DNA from 4 places in the Streptomyces sp. NPDC006296 genome. Region 3 is predicted to be linked to each of the others. Evidence: riboswitches for the same ligand, from Rfam matches in the RefSeq annotation. Region 3 holds a riboswitch; each other region holds the start of a gene.

The links. Region 3 has a riboswitch for cyclic di-AMP ahead of ABZ172_RS05655 (transglycosylase family protein). Riboswitches for the same ligand answer to the same signal wherever they lie in the genome.
Region 1: it holds a riboswitch for cyclic di-AMP, as region 3 does, so the genes downstream of both, ABZ172_RS17290 (M23 family metallopeptidase) here and ABZ172_RS05655 (transglycosylase family protein) in region 3, are expected to answer to the same signal.
Region 2: it holds a riboswitch for cyclic di-AMP, as region 3 does, so the genes downstream of both, ABZ172_RS12310 (M23 family metallopeptidase) here and ABZ172_RS05655 (transglycosylase family protein) in region 3, are expected to answer to the same signal.
Region 4: it holds a riboswitch for cyclic di-AMP, as region 3 does, so the genes downstream of both, ABZ172_RS04265 (C40 family peptidase) here and ABZ172_RS05655 (transglycosylase family protein) in region 3, are expected to answer to the same signal.

What each region holds. Positions count from the first base shown of each region.
Region 1 is NZ_JBEXRT010000022.1:1,874-7,162, reverse strand. Features, by position in the region: gene ABZ172_RS17295 (GntR family transcriptional regulator) at 1-180, opposite strand, end outside; gene ABZ172_RS17290 (M23 family metallopeptidase) at 425-1,225, opposite strand; cyclic di-AMP (ydaO/yuaA leader) riboswitch at 1,238-1,406, opposite strand; gene ABZ172_RS17285 (pitrilysin family protein) at 1,610-2,992, opposite strand; gene ABZ172_RS17280 (pitrilysin family protein) at 3,019-4,380, opposite strand; gene ABZ172_RS17275 (DNA topoisomerase IV subunit A) at 4,627-5,289, shown strand, end outside.
Region 2 is NZ_JBEXRT010000014.1:10,793-16,081, reverse strand. Features, by position in the region: tRNA gene ABZ172_RS12325 (tRNA-Met) at 205-278, shown strand; partial or broken gene ABZ172_RS12320 (MerR family transcriptional regulator) at 403-504, shown strand; gene ABZ172_RS12315 (PP2C family protein-serine/threonine phosphatase) at 644-1,801, shown strand; cyclic di-AMP (ydaO/yuaA leader) riboswitch at 2,035-2,187, shown strand; gene ABZ172_RS12310 (M23 family metallopeptidase) at 2,199-3,239, shown strand; gene ABZ172_RS12305 (aldo/keto reductase) at 3,462-4,406, shown strand; gene ABZ172_RS12300 (PrsW family intramembrane metalloprotease) at 4,660-5,289, opposite strand, start outside.
Region 3 is NZ_JBEXRT010000005.1:156,624-161,912, reverse strand. Features, by position in the region: gene ABZ172_RS05665 (septum formation initiator family protein) at 61-531, opposite strand; gene eno (phosphopyruvate hydratase) at 625-1,911, opposite strand; gene ABZ172_RS05655 (transglycosylase family protein) at 2,229-2,921, opposite strand; cyclic di-AMP (ydaO/yuaA leader) riboswitch at 2,922-3,091, opposite strand; gene ABZ172_RS05650 (transglycosylase family protein) at 3,382-4,362, opposite strand; gene ABZ172_RS05645 (cytochrome P450) at 4,468-5,289, opposite strand, start outside.
Region 4 is NZ_JBEXRT010000004.1:123,765-129,053, forward strand. Features, by position in the region: gene ABZ172_RS04250 (ABC transporter permease) at 1-741, shown strand, start outside; partial or broken gene ABZ172_RS04255 (ATP-dependent Clp protease proteolytic subunit) at 830-1,117, shown strand; gene ABZ172_RS04260 (hypothetical protein) at 1,125-1,433, shown strand; cyclic di-AMP (ydaO/yuaA leader) riboswitch at 1,775-1,971, shown strand; gene ABZ172_RS04265 (C40 family peptidase) at 1,975-2,445, shown strand; gene ABZ172_RS04270 (ATP-binding protein) at 2,507-2,938, opposite strand; gene ABZ172_RS04275 (8-amino-7-oxononanoate synthase) at 3,201-4,349, opposite strand; gene bioB (biotin synthase BioB) at 4,495-5,289, shown strand, end outside.

The sequences.
Region 1 (5,289 bases), on a different contig from region 3:
CCGCCGGGTGACGACGAAGCCCTCGGACTCCAGAGTGCGCAGCGCCTCGCGCACGGGCACGCGGGAGACGCCGTAGCGGCGGGCGAGCACCTCTTCGGTGAGGCGGCCGCCCCGCTCGAAGACACCGGAGACGATGTCGTCACGGATTGCCGTGCATACCGAATGCGCGGGAATGCGCATGTCCGAACCTCCGCCTTAATCCCCGCGAAACGCGGCCGACCGACGCCTGTTCTGCGACTCTATTGCAACCGGCCCGAATTTCCGACGGCGGGGTGGAATCCATGGATATCTTTTGGCCGGGGAGCACTTCCGCGGGAGCTCCGGCGCACGGCCGCGCCGGGGTACGCCGAAGGCCCCGGCGGTGCCGGGGCCTTCGTGACGGGCGGGTGCATGCGAGAGGGGTGCGCCCGCGCGGTGCGTGGGGTCAGACCTGGACGCCGTGGGCGCGCAGGTAGGCGACGGGGTCCATGTCCGAGCCGTACTCGGGCGTGGTGCGGGCCTCGAAGTGCAGGTGCGGGCCGGTGGAGTTGCCGGTCGAGCCGGAGATGCCTATCTGCTCGCCCGAGCCGACGCTCTGCCCGACGGAGACCCCGATCGAGGAGAGGTGGCCGTACTGGGTGTACGTGCCGTCCTTCATCCTGAGCACGATGTTGTTGCCGTACGCGCCGCCCCAGCCGGCCTCGACGACCGTGCCGGAGCCGACGGCGACGACGGAGGTGCCGGACGCGGCCTGGAAGTCGACGCCGGAGTGGCTGCCGGAGGACCAGAGGGCGCCACCGGACTTGTACCCGGTGGTGACGTGGGAACCGGCGACGGGCAGGTGGAAGGCGTTCAGCCGGGCGCGCTCGGCGGCGCGGGCGGCACGCGCCTTCTCCTCGCGGGCCTCCTTGGCGCGGGCCTCGGCCTTGCGCTCGGCCTCGGCCTTCGCCTTCGCCCTGGCCTTCGCCTTCGCCGCGGCTTCCGCGGCGGCCTTGGCCGCGGCGTCGGCCTGGCGCTGCTGCGCCTTCGCCTGGGCCTCGATCTGGGCGGCGAGCGTGGTGTCGAGCGCGACGGTCTGGGTGAGTCCGGTTCCGGCGGCGGTCTCGGGGTCCGCGGCGAGTGCCGGGGAGGCGGTGGCGCCGATGACGCCGGTGGTGGCCAGGGCTGCGATGCCGGCGGCCTTGGCACTCTTGCGCGTCAGGCGGCTCGGGGCACGATGCTTCCCGGTGGCACGGATGAACGCCATGGAGGGGCTGGTCCTTTCCTTCCTTCTCGCCTACCGGGTTAGCTGACGGGTTCGGAGCAGGAAGGTCTCCTACGGGCCGCCGGCCCACTGACGAGGCACGGAGAACCGATTCACCCCAGGGACTTCACGGGTCCCCGGCTCCCCAGGCTCGCGCCTGACGGGGACTCGGCGATGGCTGTCCGGCGCCGCGGGCGCGGCAGTCGTCCGGCGGACAGCCGAGCCGACGCTAGAGCGGGGCACTTTCGGCCACCAAACGGAAAGGGCCTTTTGTCGCACATCCCACAGAATGAATGCGCCCATACCCCTTAAATCAGACAAAGACGGAACCCCCGGTGGGCCTGCGCCCGCCGGGGGTTCCGTCCTGTCCTGTCCCGCCGGGACCGGTCAGCCGGTGACGATCGACACCTCGCCGATGCCGAGCGCCCTGACGGGCTCCGCGATCAGCGCGGCGTTCCCGACCAGGACGGTGACGAGCCGGTCGACGGGGAACGCGCTGACCACCGCCGCGGTCGCCTCGACCGTGCCGGTGCCCGCCAGACGCGCGTACATCTGCGCCTGGTAGTCGTCCGGGAGGTGCTGCTCCACCTGGTCTGCGAGAGTGCTCGCGACGGAGGCGGCCGTCTCGTACTTCAGCGGGGCCACCCCCACGAGGTTCTGCACGGCCGTCTCGCGTTCGGCGTCGGTGAGCCCCTCGGACGCCAGGGTGCGCAGGACCTTCCACAGGTCGTCGAGCGCGGGGCCGGTGGACTCCGTGTCGACGGAACCGCTGATGGCGAGCATCGCCGCACCGGCCGGCCCGGACGAGGAGCCCGGCGCGGCCGAGCGCAGCACCTGGCCGAAGGCGCGCACCCCGTAGGTGTAGCCCTTCTCCTCGCGCAGGACCCGGTCCAGCCGCGACGTCAGGGTGCCGCCCAGGCAGTACGTGCCGAGCACCTGGGCGGGCCACACGCTGTCGTGCCGGTCCGCGCCGATACGGCCGATCAGGAGCTGCGTCTGCACGGCTCCGGGACGGTCCACGATGACGACGCGCCCGGTGTCGTCCGCGGTGATCGGGGGCACCGGCCGGGCCTGCCCGGCATCGCCCGACCAGTCGCCGACGGTGTCCGAGAGCAGCGCGTCCAGGTCCACCCCGGTGAGGTCGCCGACGACGACCGCCGTCGCGGTGGACGGACGGACGTGGGCGTCGTAGAAGGCGCGCACGGCGGCGGCGTCGATCCGGCCGACCGTCTCCTCCGTGCCCTGGCGCGGACGCGACATCCGCGCCGTGGCGGGGAAGAGCTCCTTGGAGAGCTGCTTGGCCGCCCGGCGGGCCGGGTTGGCCTGCTCGTGCGGGATCTCGTCGAGCCGGTTGCCCACCAGCCGCTCGATCTCGCTCTCCGCGAAGGCGGGGGCCCGCAGGGACTCGGCGACCAGGCCGAGCGCCTTGGCCAGCCGGGAGACCGGGACCTCCAGGGACACCCGCACCCCCGGGTGGTCCGCGTGCGCGTCCAGGGTGGCGCCGCACCGCTCGAGCTCGGCGGCGAACTCCTCCGCCGAGCGCTTGTCGGTGCCCTCGGACAGCGCGCGCGCCATGATCGTGGCGACGCCGTCCAGCCCCTCGGGCTCGGCGTCCAGCGGGGCGTCGAGGAAGATCTCCACGGCGACGACCTGCTGGCCGGGGCGGTGGCAGCGCAGCACGGTCAGCCCGTTGGGCAGGGCGCCTCGCTCGGGCGCGGGGAAGGCCCACGGCCGGGCCTCGCCGGCGGTCGGCTGCGGGTGGTACTCCATCGCTACTCCAGTCACGGCGGCGTCGGTCACTTGTCGGCCCCCTCGTGCGCGTCGGTGCCGTCGGCACCGTGGTTCTCCTCGGCCGGTTCGACCGGCTCGTAGACCAGGACCGCACGGTTGTCGGGGCGCAGGTGCGCCCGGGCGGCGTCCTTGACCTCGTCGGCCGTCACGTCGAGGACGCGGCCCACGGCGGTCAGGGCGAGCTGGGGGTCACCGAACAGGACGGCGTACCGGCAGAGTTCGTCGGCGCGGCCGGAGACGGTGCCCAGCCGGTCCAGCCACTCGCGCTCCAACTGCGCCTGGGCCCGCTCCATCTCCTCCGGGGTCGGCCCCTCCTCGGCGAAGCGGGCCAGCTCCTCGTCGACCGCCGCCTCGATCTGCGGCACCTCGACACCGCCGGAGGTCTTGACGTCCAGCCACCCCAGCGAGGGGGCGCCGGCCAGCCGGAGCAGCCCGAATCCCGCGGCCACGGCCGTGCGGTCGCGGCGGACCAGGCGGTTGTGCAGCCTGGACGACTCGCCGCCGCCGAGCACGGTCAGCGCCAGGTCCGCGGCGTCGCACGCGCGGGTGCCGTCGTGCGGCAGCCGGTAGGCGGCCATCAGGGCACGCGCGGGGACCTCCTCGTGGACCACCTCGCGCAGCTGCTCGCCGATGGTGCCGGGCAGCGTGCCGTCCCGCGGGGGCTGCTTGCCGTCGTGAGAGGGGATGGAGCCGAAGTACTTCTCGATCCAGGCGAGCGTCTGCTCCGGGTCGATGTCGCCGACGACGGAGAGCACCGCGTTGTTCGGCGCGTAGTACGTGCGGAAGAACGTCTGCGCGTCCTCCAGCGTCGCCGCGTCCAGGTCGGCCATCGACCCGATCGGGGTGTGGTGGTACGGGTGGCCCTCCGGGTAGGCGAGCGCGGTGAGCCTCTCGAAGGCCGTGCCGTACGGGACGTTGTCGTAGCGCTGGCGGCGCTCGTTCTTCACGACGTCCCGCTGGTTCTCCATGGACTCCTCGTCGAGCGCGGCGAGCAGCGAGCCCATCCGGTCGGCCTCGAGCCACAGGGCCAGCTCCAGCTGGTGCGTGGGCATCGTCTCGAAGTAGTTGGTGCGCTCGAAGCTGGTCGTGCCGTTCAGGGAACCGCCGGCGCCCTGCACCAGCTCGAAGTGCCCGTTCCCCTTGACCTGGCCCGAGCCCTGGAACATCAGGTGCTCGAAGAGGTGCGCCAGGCCGGTGCGTCCCTTGACCTCGTGCCGGGAGCCGACGTCGTACCAGAGGCAGACCGCGGCGACGGGGGTCAGATGGTCCTCGGAGAGCACCACGCGCAGGCCGTTGGCCAGGCGGTGCTCGGTCGCCGTCAAGCCGCCGGAACCGGCCTGGGCTGTGGCCGTGTGACCCATGGGCATGTACGTCCCTTCCATCGGTACAGGATTTCCTGCCGGACCTGCCACTCTAGGCAAGCGCTCGGGGACCCGGCGAAGTTCCCGCCGGGTGAATGTTGTCGTAGATGCTGCCGTAATCAGGGGCTCCGTGCAGGGCGCGGGGGCCGCTTCGGACGGGTCGAGGTCCGCGTTGTCGGTACGGCGGTCCACAATGGTCGGCGTCAGAACCTGAGGTTGCCCGACAGAATCTGTGAAGGAGTCGCAGCCGCGATGGCCCGCCGCAGCACGAAAACCCCGCCGCCGGACGACTTCGAGGAGAAGATCCTCGACATCGACGTCGTCGACGAAATGCAGGGCTCCTTCCTCGAGTACGCGTACTCGGTGATCTACTCCAGGGCTCTGCCCGACGCCCGCGACGGCATGAAGCCCGTGCACCGCCGCATCGTGTCCCAGATGAACGAGATGGGCCTGCGCCCCGACCGCGGCTACGTGAAGTGCGCGCGCGTGGTCGGCGAGGTGATGGGCAAACTGCACCCGCACGGCGACGCGTCGATCTATGACGCACTGGTGCGCATGGCACAGCCGTTCTCGATGCGCCTGCCCCTCGTGGACGGGCACGGCAACTTCGGCTCGCTGGGCAACGACGACCCGCCCGCCGCCATGCGGTACACCGAGTGCCGGATGGCCGACGCCACGTCGCTGATGACGGAGTCGATCGACGAGGACACCGTCGACTACCAGTCGAACTACGACGGCCAGGAGCAGGAGCCGGTCGTCCTCCCGGCGGCGTACCCGAACCTCCTGGTCAACGGCGCCTCCGGGATCGCGGTCGGCATGGCGACCAACATGCCCCCGCACAATCTCGGCGAGGTCATCGCCGCCGCCCGCCACCTCATCCGGCACCCGGGCGCCGACCTCGACACGCTGATGCGC
Region 2 (5,289 bases), on a different contig from region 3:
GTTCCGGATCGGGGGGAATCCGGATCCCGGACCGTGCCGGTGCCCGCGGTCCCGTCCTACCGGTCGTCAACGTCGTTGCAGGTGTGGCGAGTTGGAGATACCCGCAGTGGAGGGGGCCTCTCCGGGGTCAGGGGTTCGGGGGAGCGGTGGGCCTCGGGTGGTCGGAGCACCGCCCCGGATGGCGTAGAGTTCTACTCACAACGACGCGGGGTGGAGCAGCTCGGTAGCTCGCTGGGCTCATAACCCAGAGGTCGCAGGTTCAAATCCTGTCCCCGCTACTGAAGACAGGGGCCCGGATCCTTTCGAGGATCCGGGCCCCTGTCGTGTACCGCCGCACGGTGGTGCGGAGCCGGGTGGGTCCGGCGGCGGTCACCGTGCGCGGACCGGCTCCGGAGGGCGCGGGTCGCCGATCCCCGCTTCGGGAGCAACTACGATCGCCACGGAGACGGAACCGCCGTCTCCGTACGGGATGCACTGACGACTCACGCGCAGCGCCGGCTCTCCGGCCGACCCCCGGAGCGCGGTGCTCCGGCGCGCTCCTCCCTTCGGCCCATGACGAGCCGCCCTCCGGCGCGGCTCCGGGCGGCCGGGGCGGGGCGCGGTACCGTCCGCAGCCGTGGGTGGACCGGGCAGGAGCACACAGGTGGGGAAGCGGGACGGAAGGCGAGGGCGCGGTGCCGGGGGATCCCGTTCCCGGCGGTTCGTGCGCGCCCTGCCCGCGCTGATGATCTGCGCCGGGGTGGCCTTCGACCTGGTCACGCCGACCGAGGTGACCGCGGTGCCGCTCTTCGCCGCGGCCCCGCTGATCGCCGCCCCGTTCTTCTCGCTGGCCGGCACGGTGCGGGTCGGGGTGGCCGCGGTCCTCGTGGTGTTCGCCCTGCGGTTGTCGGGCGGCGCGGTCTACGGGGTCGTGTCGATCACGGATCTGCTGACCCTGGTGACCGTCGCGGCGCTCTCCCTCGTCATCAACCTCGTCGTGCGCCGCGGGAACGAGCAGCTGGCCTCGGCGCGGGTCATCGCGGAGACCGCGATGCGCGCGGTGCTGCCGAAGCCGGAGGACCGGATCGGCGGACTGCTGGTCGCCGCGCGGTACGAGGCGGCCCAGGCGGACGAGTTCGTCGGCGGTGACCTGTTCGCCGTCGCGGACACGCCGTACGGGGTGCGCCTGGTGGTGGGGGACGTCCGGGGCAAGGGGCTGGACGCCGTGGCGGCGGTGGCCGTCGTGATCGGGGCGTTCCGGGAGGCCGCCGAGCAGGAGATGTCGCTGGAGGGGGTGGCCCAGCGGCTGGAGCGTGCGCTGGCCCGGGAGGGCTCGCGCCGGGGCGGGCTCGACTCCATGGAGGGGTTCGTCACCGCGGTCCTGGCGGAGATCCCGGCCGGCTCGGACACCCTGCGCGTCATCAACCGGGGCCATCCCGAACCGCTCGTGCTGCACCCGGACGGGGCGCTCGACGTGCTGGCGCCGACCGCGCCCGCCCTGCCGCTGGGGATGGGGCTGGGTGCGTGGCCCGACCGGTCGGACGAGTGGACGCTGCCGGCCGGGGCGATGCTGCTGGCGTTCACCGACGGGCTCTCCGAGGCCCGGAACATGACCGGGGTCTTCTACGACCCGGCCGCGCGGCTGCGCGGCCGGCTCTTCCCGGGGCCCGAGGAGCTGCTGTCCGCGCTCACCGACGACGTACGGCTGCACACCGGGGGCCGGTCGACGGACGACCTGGCGCTGCTCGCGGTCGCCCGTCCGGCGAGGGGCCAGCAGGAGCGGCGGACCACCGTGAAGATCGTGCGACGGGACAGTGAATGAACCGTCGCGACCGTCGGTAGTCGAAGGACCCCGCTCCGCATAACATATGACGCACCGTCAGAAACGGGCGGCTGGATTCACCCTGCTCAACTCGACCGTTTGCGCCCGTTTGAGCCCTGTAAGTCCAGGGCGGAGGCGTGAACGATCTGTAGGAACAGCTTGGAATCGGACCCGTGTGTCTATTAACGTTCGATAACGCAGCACGGTCGTACAGGCCGCCGCAAGAGGCGGCACCGTGCGCAGCGCCGAATTCCGCAAGGGAACCGGGGAACCACCTACATGGGGTGAATCGGACACCTGTGTCTCGTGAGAGGCAGAGGGGCCCGTAGGAGACCTTCCTGCTCCGAACCCGTCAGCTAACCCGGTAGGCGAGAAGGAAGGAAAGGAGAGCGCCCACGTGGCGTCAAATCAGCCTGCCCCCGAGGCTCCGGCACCCTTCAGGACCGCCGGCTTCGGTGACGAGGACAGGTCGTGGGGGGAATGGAACCCCACCGAGGAGTCCGTCCGTCCCGTACGCGGCCGGCATCGCGTGGCCAAGCAGCGCGGCCTCGCCCGTAGTTCCACCGTCCTCGGCGTCGGTGTCATCGCGGCCGTCGGTGCGGGTGGCATGGCCACCGCGCAGAGCAAGCCGCCGGTCTCCATCTCTCTTCCCGATTCCATCGCGGACAACCTTCCCGACGCCAAGTCCCTGCCCGGCGTCGGCGCGTTCATGTCCAGCGACTCCGGCGCGGACCACGAGACGGTCGCCGCGTCCGCCCCCCTCACCACCGCGGGCATCACCGCCGCCGAGGCCGAGCAGGGCGCCACCGACGCGGGCGAGGCGCTGCGCGCCCGCATCCTCCAGCAGGCCGAGCAGCAGCAGGCCGGCGCCGAGGCCGAGGCGAAGGCGGCGGAGGAGCAGGCGGCGGCCGATGCGGCCGCGGCCCAGGCGGCGAAGCGGCAGAGCGCGGCGGAGGCCGAGGCCGCCGCGAAGAAGAAGGCGGCGGAAGAGGCGGCGAAGAAGAAGGCGGAGGCCGAGCGCCTCGCCAAGCTCGCCGCCAGCTACGCGGTCCCGACCTCGTCGTACTACATCAGCTCCACCTTCGGTCAGGCCGGTTCGATGTGGTCCTCCGGGCACCACACGGGGCTGGACTTCGCGGCGCCGACCGGTACCCCGGTCAAGGCCGTGCACAGCGGCACGGTGAAGTCGGCCGGCTACTCCGGTTCGTACGGCTACCGCACGGTCCTGGAGCTCGACGACGGCACCGAGGTCTGGTACTGCCACCAGTCCTCGATGGACGTGACCGCCGGGCAGAAGGTCACCACCGGCCAGACCATCGGCCGTGTCGGTGCCACCGGCAACGTGACGGGTGCGCACCTGCACCTGGAGATCCACACCCCGGACGGCACGGGTATCGACCCGATGAGCTGGCTCCGCGGCAAGGGCCTCACGATCTGATCCCCCGCGCGCCGGTCACGGCGTGGCAGTACCCCGGCGGCCCTGACGCACGACCCCCCGACGTCAGGGCCGCCGGCCTGTCCGGGGCGGTCGCCGGTCCGCCCCGCCGCTGTCGTGGGGCCGTCCGCCGCTGCCCGGCCCGGAGTACTCCGGACCGGCACGGTCCGGGGCGCACCGGCGTGGAGCGGAATAGTTGCTTCCGTCGATGGGTTGTCCTTGGGCATGACATCTCTGCGCCCTCTCGGTTCCTCAGGCCTCCAGGTCTTCCCCCTCGCCCTCGGCGGCAACGTCTTCGGCTGGACGGCCGACGAGGAGCGGACGTTCGCCGTCCTCGACGCGTACGTGGCGGCGGGCGGCAACTTCATCGACACCGCCGACTCCTACTCCGCCTGGATCCCGGGCAACCAGGGCGGTGAGTCGGAGACGCTCATCGGTGCGTGGCTGGCGGCCCGGTCCCGCCGCGACGACGTCGTCATCGCCACCAAGGTCGGCGCCCACCCCGCGTACAAGGGGCTCTCGGCCACCACGATCAAGCAGGCGGCCGAGGCGTCCCTGCGCCGGCTCGGCACCGACCACATCGACCTGTACTACACGCACTTCGACGACGAGAGCGTCCCCGTCGAGGAGATCGTCACGGCGCTCGACCAGCTGGTGAAGGCGGGGACGGTGCGGGAGATCGCCGCCTCCAACATCAGCCCCGAGCGGCTCCGGGCCTCCCTGGAGTTCTCCGAGCGTGAGGGCCTGGCCCGTTACGTCGCGCTGCAGCCGCACTACAACCTCGTCTCCCGCGACACCTACGAGGGCGCGCTCCAGGAGACCGCGGCCGCCGCGGGTCTCGCCGCCGTGCCGTACTTCGCGCTCGCCGCGGGCTTCCTCACGGGCAAGTACCGGCCGGGGACGACCGTCGAGAGCGCGCGGGCCGAGGGCGCGGGCAAACACCTGGCGACCGAGCGGGGCCGCGCGGTGCTCGCGGTGCTCGACCGGATCGCCCAGGAGCACGACGCCGAGATCGCCACGGTCGCCCTCGCCTGGCTGGCCTCCCGGCCCACCGTGGCCGCGCCGATCGCCTCCGCGCGCACGGTCGAACAGCTGCCGGCGCTGGTCGCGGTGGCGGACCTCCGGCTGACCGAGCGGGAGCTCGCGGAGCTGACCGAGGCATCCGCCTGAGACCCGTTCGGCGCCCGGCCCCGGCCCCGGCCCCGGCCCGAGACCGCACGGCCGGGCCCGGCGCGGGTGACCCGACGCCCGGGTCCGGCGCCTGTGAACCGTCCGGCCGGGCCCGGAGCCTGTGACCGGACGTACCGGGGCCGGGGTCCGCGGGCGTCCTACGCTGGTCCGTCTGCCGTCTGCCGTCTGCCGTCTGCCGTCTGCCGTCTGCCGTCTGCTGGCCGGGCGTCCGGCGTCGGCCGGCGGGCAGCCCTCAGACGGGCGGTGTGCGGCGGTCGCCGTCGTCCAGATACGGGTTGTAGCCGCCGTAGTGCCGGTGCGGCGCGGGCAGTTGCTGCGGAGCCGGGCCGCCGGGGGCGTACGGGCGCGGCGGCGGCACGGGCAGCCGGTGGGTGCGCAGCCGGCCCGTCGCATGGGCCGCGTACGTCAGCGCGGGGCCGGCGATCTCCCGGCGCTGCCACAGATGGTGCAGCAGCTCCTGCTCGCGCGGGGCGAAGTCCGGGCCCGCGCCGTCGTGGCGGGCCCTCCGGCGCAGCATGGCCAGGGACGTCGCGAACGACTCGTACTCGGCGACGGCACGGGCCGCCGCCTTGCCCCGGGCGCGGTCGGGGTGGCTGTTCCAGTGCCGTGCCATGTCGCGGGCCATGCCCCGCGCCCGCATCGAGGCGAGGGCGAGCGGCTCGGCCGGGGCCAGCCAGCCGGCCGCGGCGTACACCGGCAGTTCGGTGGAGAGGGTGCGCAGCTCCCGCTGGCGCGCCCAGACCGCCAGCCAGGTCACCAGGCCGAACGACGGCATCATGAAGAGGCCGTACACGAGGTAGAAGCCGTACGGTCCGAAGGCCGTGGAGCCGTTCCACAGGGCGTGCATGCCCATGGCGAGGAC
Region 3 (5,289 bases):
GTGTGGATCGGTGCGGGGACGGGGCACGGTCCGTGCCCGGGGTCCCGCACCGGTGCGGGGTCATTCCCGGTCGGCGCTGTCGACGCCGTCCCAGAGGTTCGAGTGCCAGGGCCGCCCCGTCGCCCCCGGCTCGCCCCGGCTCACGTCGGCCGCGTCCGGGTCGACCACCGTATAACCGGTCTCGCCGGGCAGCACGTAGTGCAGGTGCTGGCGGGCGAGACGGCGGACGTACGCGTCGTCCTTGAGCCGCGCCTTCTCGTCGCGCAGCTCCTCGGTCCGCAGGTGGGCCTCCTGGGACAGCCTCTCCTGCTCCGCGATCTGGTCGCGCTGGGAGATGTACTGCCGCATGGGGTACGCCAGGGCGACCACCAGCGAGCAGACGATCAGCGCGAGGAACGCGGCCCGGCCGGTGAGCCGGGAGCGCCGGGCCTGCCGGCGGTTCTGGGACCGGTAGACGCGGGCAGCCGTCTGCTCTCCCAGCAGCCGCAGCCTGGTCGCGGTGGAGAACCGGTCGCGGTCCTTCCCGGCCATGTCTCACGCCTCCCCGTTACGCACGTCCGTCCCCGCACACGGTACGGGACCGGATGCGGGGACGGACGGAGGCTGGTGCTCCGGACCGGGGCGTCAGCCCTCGAAGCGGAACCGCGGGAACGCCGAACGTCCGGCGTAGACCGCGGCGTCGTCGAGGATCTCCTCGATGCGCAGCAGCTGGTTGTACTTGGCGACGCGGTCCGAGCGGGCCGGGGCACCGGTCTTGATCTGACCGCAGTTCACGGCGACGGCGAGGTCGGCGATGGTGACGTCCTCGGTCTCACCGGAGCGGTGGGACATCATGCACTTGAAGCCGTTGCGCTGGGCCAGCTCGACGGCGTCGAGGGTCTCGGTCAGCGAACCGATCTGGTTGACCTTGACGAGCAGGGCGTTGGCCGAGCCCTCCTCGATGCCGCGGGCGAGGCGCTCGGGGTTGGTGACGAACAGGTCGTCACCGACGATCTGCACCTTGGAGCCGAGCTTGTCGGTGATGACCTTCCAGCCCGCCCAGTCGTCCTCGTACAGCGGGTCCTCGATGGAGACCAGCGGGTACGCGGAGACGAGCTCCTCGTAGTACTCGGTCATCTCGGCGGCCGAGCGGGACTTGCCCTCGAACTCGTAGACGCCGTCCTTGTAGAACTCCGACGCGGCGACGTCGAGTGCGAGCGCGATGTCGCGGCCCGGGACGTAACCGGCCTCCTTGACGGCCTCGATGATGAGGTCGAGGGCGGCGCGGTTGGACTCCAGGTTGGGCGCGAAGCCGCCCTCGTCGCCGAGGCCGGTGGAGAGGCCCTTGGTCTTCAGGACCTTCTTCAGCGTGTGGTAGATCTCCGCACCCCAGCGCAGGGCCTCGGAGAAGGACTCGGCGCCGATCGGCGCGATCATGAACTCCTGGATGTCCACGTTGGAGTCGGCGTGCGAGCCGCCGTTCAGGATGTTCATCATCGGAACGGGCAGCAGGTGCGCGTTCGGGCCGCCGAGGTAGCGGAACAGCGGGAGGTCGGAGGCCTCGGAGGCGGCGTGCGCCACGGCCAGCGACACGCCGAGGATGGCGTTGGCGCCGAGGGAGCCCTTGTTCTCGGTCGCGTCCAGGTCGAACATGGCCTGGTCGATGAGGCGCTGCTCGGTGGCGTCGTAGCCGACGAGCTCCGGGCCGATCTGCTCGATCACGGCGAGGACGGCCTTCTCGACGCCCTTGCCCTGGTAGCGGTTGGGGTCGCCGTCACGAAGCTCGATGGCCTCGAACGCTCCGGTGGAGGCGCCGGACGGAACAGCAGCACGTCCCGTGCTGCCGTCGTCGAGGCCAACCTCGACCTCGACCGTGGGGTTTCCCCGGGAGTCGAGGATTTCCCTGGCTACGACGACGTCGATGGACGGCACGAGGCATCTCCTTCTGGGATCTGACACTGGTTGGGCAGGGTCACTGTGGCCTTGCTGCACGAGCCTAACCGGCCCGGCCCGCTGCGTCGGCCGTCCGCCCGTCCCCTGGGACGAAAAAGGACCCAAGGGCATGCAGAACGGGCAAAGCTTCAGAATTTTACCGGCGGGTAACCACAAGACATGAACACGCGCCTTCGGGGCCGGCCCGCGACCGCACCCGCCGCGGGGGTGCCGGAGACGGCCCCGGCCCGGCACGCGGGGGGTCTGCGCGCCGGGCCGGGCCGTCGGGGCAGGAGGGGACCCCGAGCGGTGTGCGACTACTTCAGGTGGAGCTGCTGACCCGGGAAGATCAGGTCCGCGTCGTCGACGATGTCGTCGTTCAGCTCGAAGAGCTTCTCCCAGCCGCCCTTGACCTTCTCGGCGCCGGCGATCTTGCTCAGGGTGTCGCCGGCCTTCACCTTGTACTCGCCGTCACCCTTCTCGACCTTCTGGCCGGTCGGGGTGGTGACGGTCTTCTGGGGGGCCGTGCGCTTCTCGCTGCGCGTGGTGGGCTGCTCGGCCTTGCGCTCCGGCGCGGCCTGCGGGGCCGTGTCGCCGTTCTTCGCGGAGCCGGTGTCGACACCCGGGTCCACACCGTCGTCGGTCAGGCCGCCGGCACCGGCACAGGCCCAGGCGCCCGGGCCCTGCAGGTCGAGGAGCTTCTCGGCGACGGCTATCTGCTGGCTCTTGCTGGCCAGGTCGGCGCGGGCGGCGTACTGCGTGCCGCCGGCGGCGGCCCAGCTGGACTGCGAGAACTGCAGGCCGCCGTAGTAGCCGTTGCCGGTGTTGATGGACCAGTTGCCACCGGACTCGCACTGGGCGACGGCGTCCCAGGTGTCGACGGAGGCGGCGGAGGCGCCGGTCGCGCCCATCAGCGGCACGGCGACGGCGGCACCGGTGACACCGGCCAGGGTCGCGATGCGGACGGCCCTGGACGGGCGACGGTGCTTGCCCTTGCTGGAAAGCAGCATGGTTCTCCTCACCGACGCCTACGAGGTGAGCTGTCGGGTTCGGGCCTGTGAGTTGCCCGGCCGTCCGCAGTCGCGGGCGGCTTCACCCCCAGCCGGCCCTGCCCGTCGTACGACGGCCGGGTCCGGCACCTACCTGGTTCCCCCGCTCCTGCCTACGGCGCTTTACGCGTCGGTCCCCTTCGGCCGACGGCAGGATTCGGCGTGACGGTCGAAGGTGCCCGCGGTGCGAGCGGCTCCGACCGTAGACACACACAACCCCGACATTCAAAGGCGGACATCACGGTCAATCAGCCCGTAACGATCCAGTTGTGCGGTCCGTTTTCGCAGGTCATGACCGCCATGGGCGGACCGGCCGGACAAGACGTACGAGGGGAAGCAAAGAGACCCATGTCTCACTCGCGTACACGTGGACACAGGCCTCTTCACCAGCCCCGTTCCGGGGGCGTCTTCCCGCTGCCGATCAGCCGGCCGCCGCGGTCTCCGCCCCGTCGGCCGCCGCGTCCGCCGCGAGCCCGAGGTCCAGGCTCTGGCCGGGCAGGATCAGGTCCGGGTCGGAGCCCAGCTCGGTCCTGTTGGCCTCGTAGAGAGCGGTCCAGCCGCCCGGGAGCTCCTGCGCGTCGGCGATCGCCCAGAGGTTGTCGCCCTCGCGGACGGTGTACGTCCCCTCGGCGCCCTGGCGGGCCTCGGCGTCGCCGCGCGAGGCGTGCCGGCCGGACTCGCGGCCCTCGCCCGCCGCCGCACCGGCGCTCTCCTCGGCGGCCGGGGTGCCGCGGTGCTTGCCGCCCTTCGCGGTGCCACCCGCCGTCGCACCGGACGCCTCGGGGGACGGGGTCGCGGACGGCGACGCGTCGGCCTTGCCCGCGCCCTCGGTCTTCTCCGGCTCGCCCGTCTTCTCCGGCTTCTCCGCGCCGGCGGACGCGTCCGTGTCGGCCGCCGCGTCCGCGTCGGCCGCCGTGTCCGCGTCGTCCGCCGTGTCCGCCGGGTCCGACGCCTCGGCCGAGGGGGTGGCGGTGTCGGTGGGCTCGGCGGTCGGCTCGTCGCCCGGGTCGACGCCGGGCAGGGCGCCGTCCAGCGCCAGCCCCGAGATCACGGCGCAACTGGGCCACGCCTGCGGGCCCTTGTCGTCCAGCAGCTTCTCGGCGACCGAGATCTGCTGCGAACGGCTCGCCAGGTCGGCGCGGGGCGCGTACACCGTGCCGCCGTAGTCCTTCCAGGTCTCCTGCGAGAACTGCAGGCCCCCGTAGTAGCCGTTGCCCAGGTCGGCACTCCACATGCCGCCGCTCTCGCATTCGGCGACCCGGTCCCAGGTCGAGGCGTCGGCGGCCTGCGCACCGCCCGCGGCGAGCAGCGGGATGGCGATGGCCGAACCGGTGACGCCTGCGGCGACGACGATGGCGGGTGCCTGACGAGGGCGGCGGTGTCTGCCGTTCGCGGAGCCCATGGGTTTGCCTTCCGTGTGACTGACATGTGAAGGGTGAGTCGAACGGTGAACCTAGCCGTACTCGAACGTGTGTCACAAGTCGATGCAGCGGAGATCACGCGAAAGTCACAGAGTTGACGGTGTGTCACCGTTTGCGGGACTGCGCCCCGGCTCGAACTCCACCGGAAGGGTGCGCAGTCCCCGCATGATGAGCCCGCCGCGCCAGCGCAGATCGGCGGGATCCGCGGCCAGCCGCAGGTCAGGGAGGCGCCGCAGCAGGGTCGCCAGCGCCACCTGCCCCTCCAGCCGGGCCAGCGGCGCCCCGAGGCAGTAGTGGATCCCGTGGCCGTAGCCCAGGTGCTGATTGTCACCGCGTGCGAGGTCCAGGGTGTCCGGCTCACGGAACCTGGCCGGGTCGCGGTCGGCGGCGGCCAGGACGACGAGGACGGGGTCCCCTACCGCGATGTCCTGCCCTCCCAGGGCCACGGGTTCGGTGGCGTAGCGCCAGGTGGCGAGCTCCACCGGGCCGTCGTGGCGCAGCAGCTCCTCGACGCCGGTGGCGAGGAGGTCCGTCTCCCCCGCCGCCAGGGAGCGTTCCAGGCGCTCGCGCTGGGACGGGTTGCGCAGCAGGGCGTAGGTGCCGTTGCCGATCAGGTTCACCGTCGTCTCGAAACCGGCGAACAGGAGGATGAAGGCCATGGCGGCGGCCTCGTTCTCGGTGAGGTGCTCGCCGTGGTCGCTCGCCCGGATCAGCCCCGAGATCAGGTCGTCGCCCGGATCCTCCCTCTTGCGGTGGATGAGCTCGGCGAGATAGCCGCGCATCTTCTTGACCGACCTGGCCACCCCGCCGCGCGGCCCCCCGCCGTGCCGGATCATCATGCCCGCCCAGTCCCGGAAGTCGTCCTGGTCCTCGCGCGGCACGCCCAGCAGGTCGCAGATCGCGTAGAT
Region 4 (5,289 bases), on a different contig from region 3:
TACGGCGCCGTGGTCGTCACCCCGCAGGGGCCGCGGCTGCTCACCGCCTCGGCGGCCGGCCCGGTCGTCGCCCAGCTGCTGACCGAGGCGGTCAAGGGGGCCGCACCCGCCGGGACCTCCGTACCGGTCACCGACGTCGTCGCGGCGCCGCAGGCCGATCCGCGCGGGGCCGCCCTCGGTGCGAGCATCCTGCCACTGGCCCTGGCCGGCGTGGCCGCGGGCGCCCTGGCGACCTTCACGGGACTGCGCGGCTTCCGTGCGGCCCTGACCCTGGTCGGTGCGTCGGCCCTGGTGGGGGTGGCCGCCACGGCGATCGCGCACGGCTGGCTGGGCGTGCTCACCGGCGCCCCGTGGACGGAAGCGGGGGCCATCGGTCTCACCGTGCTCGCCATGGCGTCGGCCGTGGCGGGCCTGGCGGCGCTGCTGGGCACGAAGGGCATAGGCCTGGGGGCGCTGCTGATGGTGCTGCTCGGCAACTCCTTCTCGGGCGTCACCAGCGCACCCGAACTGCTCCCCGAACCGGTGGGAATGATCGGCCAGTGGCTGCCGCCGGGCGCGGGCGGATCGCTGCTGAGGTCGGTCGCGTTCTTCGACGGCGCCGCGGCGTCCGGCGCCGTGCTGACCCTGGCGGCGTGGGCCGCACCGGGCCTGGCCGCCGTGCTGATCGGGGGCCGCCGCAAGACGGCGGACGCCCCGGCCGCGCTCCCCGGTCACCGTCCCGAGCCGGCCCTCACGAGCTGACGGCCCACCGGAACGCCCAACGAGGCAACGAGGCAACGAGGCAACGAGGCAACGAGGCAACGAGGCAAGGTTCCTCGGGACCACGGCACACCGACATGCACCGCCCGGCGTCCGGGTACTCCTTCAACAACCCGCGCCGGGCGAGCCGGTGCGGGGTCGGCCGTCCGATCCCGGCTCGCAGGCCCGTGCGTTGAGGGGCGAGCGCAAGCTGTCCCGTCCCGCACCGGCCCGCCGCACGGGTCGTCCCACGGGACGGATCGGCGTCGGCATCGGACGGGACACCGTCCTCGGCGCCGGGACCGCCTCGGCGTTCGGGCGGGTAGAACACATCCTGGAGAACCGCACGCCGCCCCAGCCGCCGCATCCGTCGAGGTGAACGCCCGATGCTCCCACCCAGGTTCCCTCCGCTCCCCGCACTGACCCGCGCCGAGGCCGAGTTCATCGACTGCTATCTGGAGGTGCTCGACCAGGTCGGGCGGATCAACCCCGCACGGGGCAGCGACACCTACGGAGCGCTCCGGGCGGCTCAGGCACTCGCGTCGCGAGCCGTCGCCCTGCGCGACTCGCTCACGCTGATGCACGAGCGGGGCGAGGCTCAGATCCATGCGGACACGCTGGCCAGGGCGCTGCGGCTGCTGGACGGCGAACGCCGCGCGGGGCGGGTCGGCCTGCCGCCGGAGCCGTCGAGTTGAGCGGTTCCCGCACCGACTCGCCGAACACATACGCCCATTCGGCACCCCTGTGCGACACGCCCGACGGGCCGACGAATTCCGCTCGCTCGATCGGCGTAGGCGGTCCCCCTCCCGAGGGACAGCCCAACTTGCGCATCCAGCGCGGACACTGAACGGATTTTATCGTTCCGTCGCTGGTACGCGGCTGGTCGGTGCCGGCCGTCGCGGCTCCGCGCCGACCGCGTCCACCCGATCGGACGAATCGTGACGACTCTCACAAAAGGCCGATCCGGACAGGAAATCCGGCAGTCGGTGCGTAAAGATCCCTGGGACGACAAGCCCCCGCCGCCGCGGCGGGGCGGTCCGGGCGGACGCCGAGTCCTGCCGCCGCCCGGATGTCGGGTCGACAGAAGTGGATCGGCAGGAGTGGAGGACCCGAGCACAACGGGCCGGCCGGACGTCCGGACGGCCCTCGGGGTGAAGCCGCAGTACGCGGCCGGGCAACTTCGCCAGCCCGAACCCGACAGGTCATCCTTCACAGGCGGCTGACGAAGGGTTGCGCATGACTGCGCAGGTTCATGTCCCGTCTCTGCTCTCCCGGGTCGGTACGGCCTGGGTTCTGACCTTCGCCGTGGGGACCACCGTGCTGGCCCCGGGCTTCACGCACTACGCCGAGGCAGCCACCCACTCGACGAAGGCACTGAACGTCGCCGCGTCGAAGAAGGGCGCTCCCTACCGGTGGGGCGCCACCGGCCCCCACCGGTTCGACTGCTCCGGGCTCACCCTCTACTCGTTCGGGAAAGCCGGCAAGAAACTTCCCCGCACGGCGCAGCAGCAGTACAACACCACCCGCCACATCTCCAGGTCGCAGCGGCAACGCGGCGACCTGGTCTTCTTCCACGCGGGCCGCGGGGTGTACCACGTCGGCATCTACGCCGGCAGCGGGAAGATCTGGCACTCGCCCAAGGCCGGGGCGGTGGTCAGGCTGGAGCGGATCTGGTCCGGGAGCGTCTGGTACGGAAGGGTGCGCTGACCCGACGCGCCGCCCGGCTCACCGCCGGGCGGCCCCAGGCCCGCGTGGGTGCCGGGCGGCCTCAGGCCCGCGTGGGCGCCGGCCAGGGCAGGGCGATGGACACGGTCTTCCCGCCCTCCGGGGTGGGGCTGACGCTGAGCCGGCCGCCGTGCTCCCTCGCCAGGGCCCGGATGATCATGATGCCGCGGCCGTTGTCCTGCCGCACCGCGGCGGGCAGCCGCTGGGGCAGGCGGGGGTGGCTGTCCGTCACCCCGAGCCAGAAGTCGGCGTCCCGGTCGAGCTGGAGGTCCACGGTGAAGGTGGGCGACTGCCCGAACGTGTGCTGGACGACGTTGGTGGCGAGTTCCGAGACGATCAGCTGGATGGTGGCGGCGGTCTCCCCGTCCTCCGGGAGGCCCCACTCCGCGAGCACCCGGGCCACGTACTTCCGGGCCGCGGACACCGAGACCGGATCGCTCGGCAGAGTGACGTGTGCTTCCTGATGGTCCGCCATGGCGATGCCGTCCTTTCCGCCCGACCGGCCCGGGGCCGGCCAGGATCGCGCTTCGCGCCAGACTGTCACCGAAACGGTCCTGCATGAAGGGCTTCCACCAAGATCGGCGTCCGTCCATCGCCCGAACCGGTGAACTCCGCCGCCCGGCCGTGTCCGGAAACGACCTCGGGGGCCCGGAAACCGCCCGGGGCCCCCGAGCGGCCGCAGCCCTCTCCGGGCCGGCTCATGTCGTGGACGGCGCTCCGGACCGCCCGGCACTGCGTCAGGCGACCGGCAGCGGCGCGGTGGCGAGGATCGTCGCCACGGCCGCCTCGATCTGGTTCCGCGTCAGATCGGCGCGTGCGGTCAGCCGCAGCCGGGAGATCCCGTCCGGCACCGACGGCGGCCGGAAGCACCCGACCGCGAGCCCCGCCGCACGGCAGTCGGCGGCCCAGCGCACCGCCGACTCCGCGGTGGGCGCCTGCACCGACACGACCGCGGCGTCCGGACGGACGGCGGTCAGCCCGGCCGCCACCAGCCGGGCGTGCAGTTCGACGGCGACGGCGCCCACCCGCGCCGCACGTCCGGGTTCCCCGCGCAGGACGCGCAGCGCGCCCAGGGCGGCGCCTGCGGCGGCCGGCGCGAGTCCGGTGTCGAAGATGAACGTACGGGCCGTGTTCACCAGGTGGCGGATGACCCGGGCGGGCCCGAGGACCGCTCCGCCCTGGCTGCCGAGGGACTTGGACAGGGTGAGCGTCGCGACGATCCCCTCGCCGCCCGCCAGCCCGGCGGCCGCGACCGCGCCGCGCCCGCCCTCCCCCAGGACACCGAGCCCGTGCGCATCGTCCACCACGAGCGGCGCGCCCGCCTCGCGGCAGACCTCGGCGAGCGCGGTCAGCGGGGCGGCGTCGCCGTCCACGGAGAAGACGGAGTCGGTCACGGCCAGCGCCCGTCCGGTGTGCGACCGGAGTGCCGCGCGCACGGCCTCCGGGTCCGCGTGCGGGACGACGGCGGTGGCGCCCCGGGAGAGCCGGCAACCGTCCACGATCGAGGCGTGGTTGCCCGCGTCGGAGACGATCAGCGAGTCCTGGCCGGTGAGCGCCGTGAGCACGGCGAGGTTGGCCGCGTAGCCGGAGGAGAACACCAGGGCGGCCTCGAAGCCGCAGAAGGCGGCCAGTTCGTCCTCCAGCTCGGCGTGCAGCGCGGTGGAGCCGGTGACGAGCCGGGAGCCGGTGGCGCCCGCGCCCCAGGTGCGTGCCGCCTCGGCAGCCGCCGCCGTGACGTCGGGGTGCCTGCTCAGCCCGAGGTAGTCGTTGCCGGCGAGGTCCAGCAGGTCCGTCTCCGGGGCCCGGGGGCGCAGCGTCCGGACGAGTCCGGCGTCCGTGCGGCGCCGGGCCTCGTCGTCGATCCAGTCGAACGGGGCGTAGGGCATGAGCAGGTCCCTTTTTTGTAGGCAGCTCACAGACCCTAGCCGGGTGCGCAACAGGCCAGGGTGTGGCAATACACACAGCATCGGCCTGCCGTCCTGTCCGGTTCCTCCTTGGCCGATGGCGGTGCCGTACGTCAGGATCAAGGCCATGGACCTGCTGAACACGCTGGTGGACAAGGGGCTGCGGCGCGAACTGCCGACCCGGGACGAAGCGCTCGCCGTACTGGCGACCTCCGACGACGAACTGCTCGACGTGGTGGCCGCGGCCGGAAAGGTGCGCCGCCAGTGGTTCGGCCGGCGCGTCAAACTCAACTACCTGGTGAACCTGAAGTCCGGGCTCTGCCCCGAGGACTGCTCGTACTGCTCGCAGCGGCTCGGCTCCAAGGCCGAGATCCTCAAGTACACCTGGCTGAAGCCGGACGAGGCGCAGAAGGCAGCCGCCGCCGGGGTGGCCGGCGGTGCCAAGCGGGTGTGCCTGGTGGCCAGCGGCCGGGGGCCGACCGACCGTGACGTCGACCGGGTGTCGCAGACGATCGAGGCCATCAAGGGGCAGAACGAGGGTGTGGAGGTGTGTGCCTGCCTCGGCCTGCTGTCGGAGGGCCAGGCCGACCGCCTGCGGTCGGCGGGGGCCGACGCGTACAACCACAACCTGAACACCTCGGAGGGGACGTACGGGGACATCACGACCACGCACACGTACGCCGACCGGGTGGACACCGTCCAGCAGGCCCAGGCCGCGGGGCTCTCGGCGTGCTCGGGTCTGATCGCGGGGATGGGCGAGACCGACGCCGACCTGGTGGACGTCGTCTTCTCGCTGCGTGCGCTGGACCCCGACTCGGTGCCGGTCAACTTCCTGATCCCGATGGAGGGGACCCCGCTCGCGAAGGACTGGCATCTGACGCCGCAGCGCTGCCTGCGCATCCTGGCGATGGTCAGGTTCGTG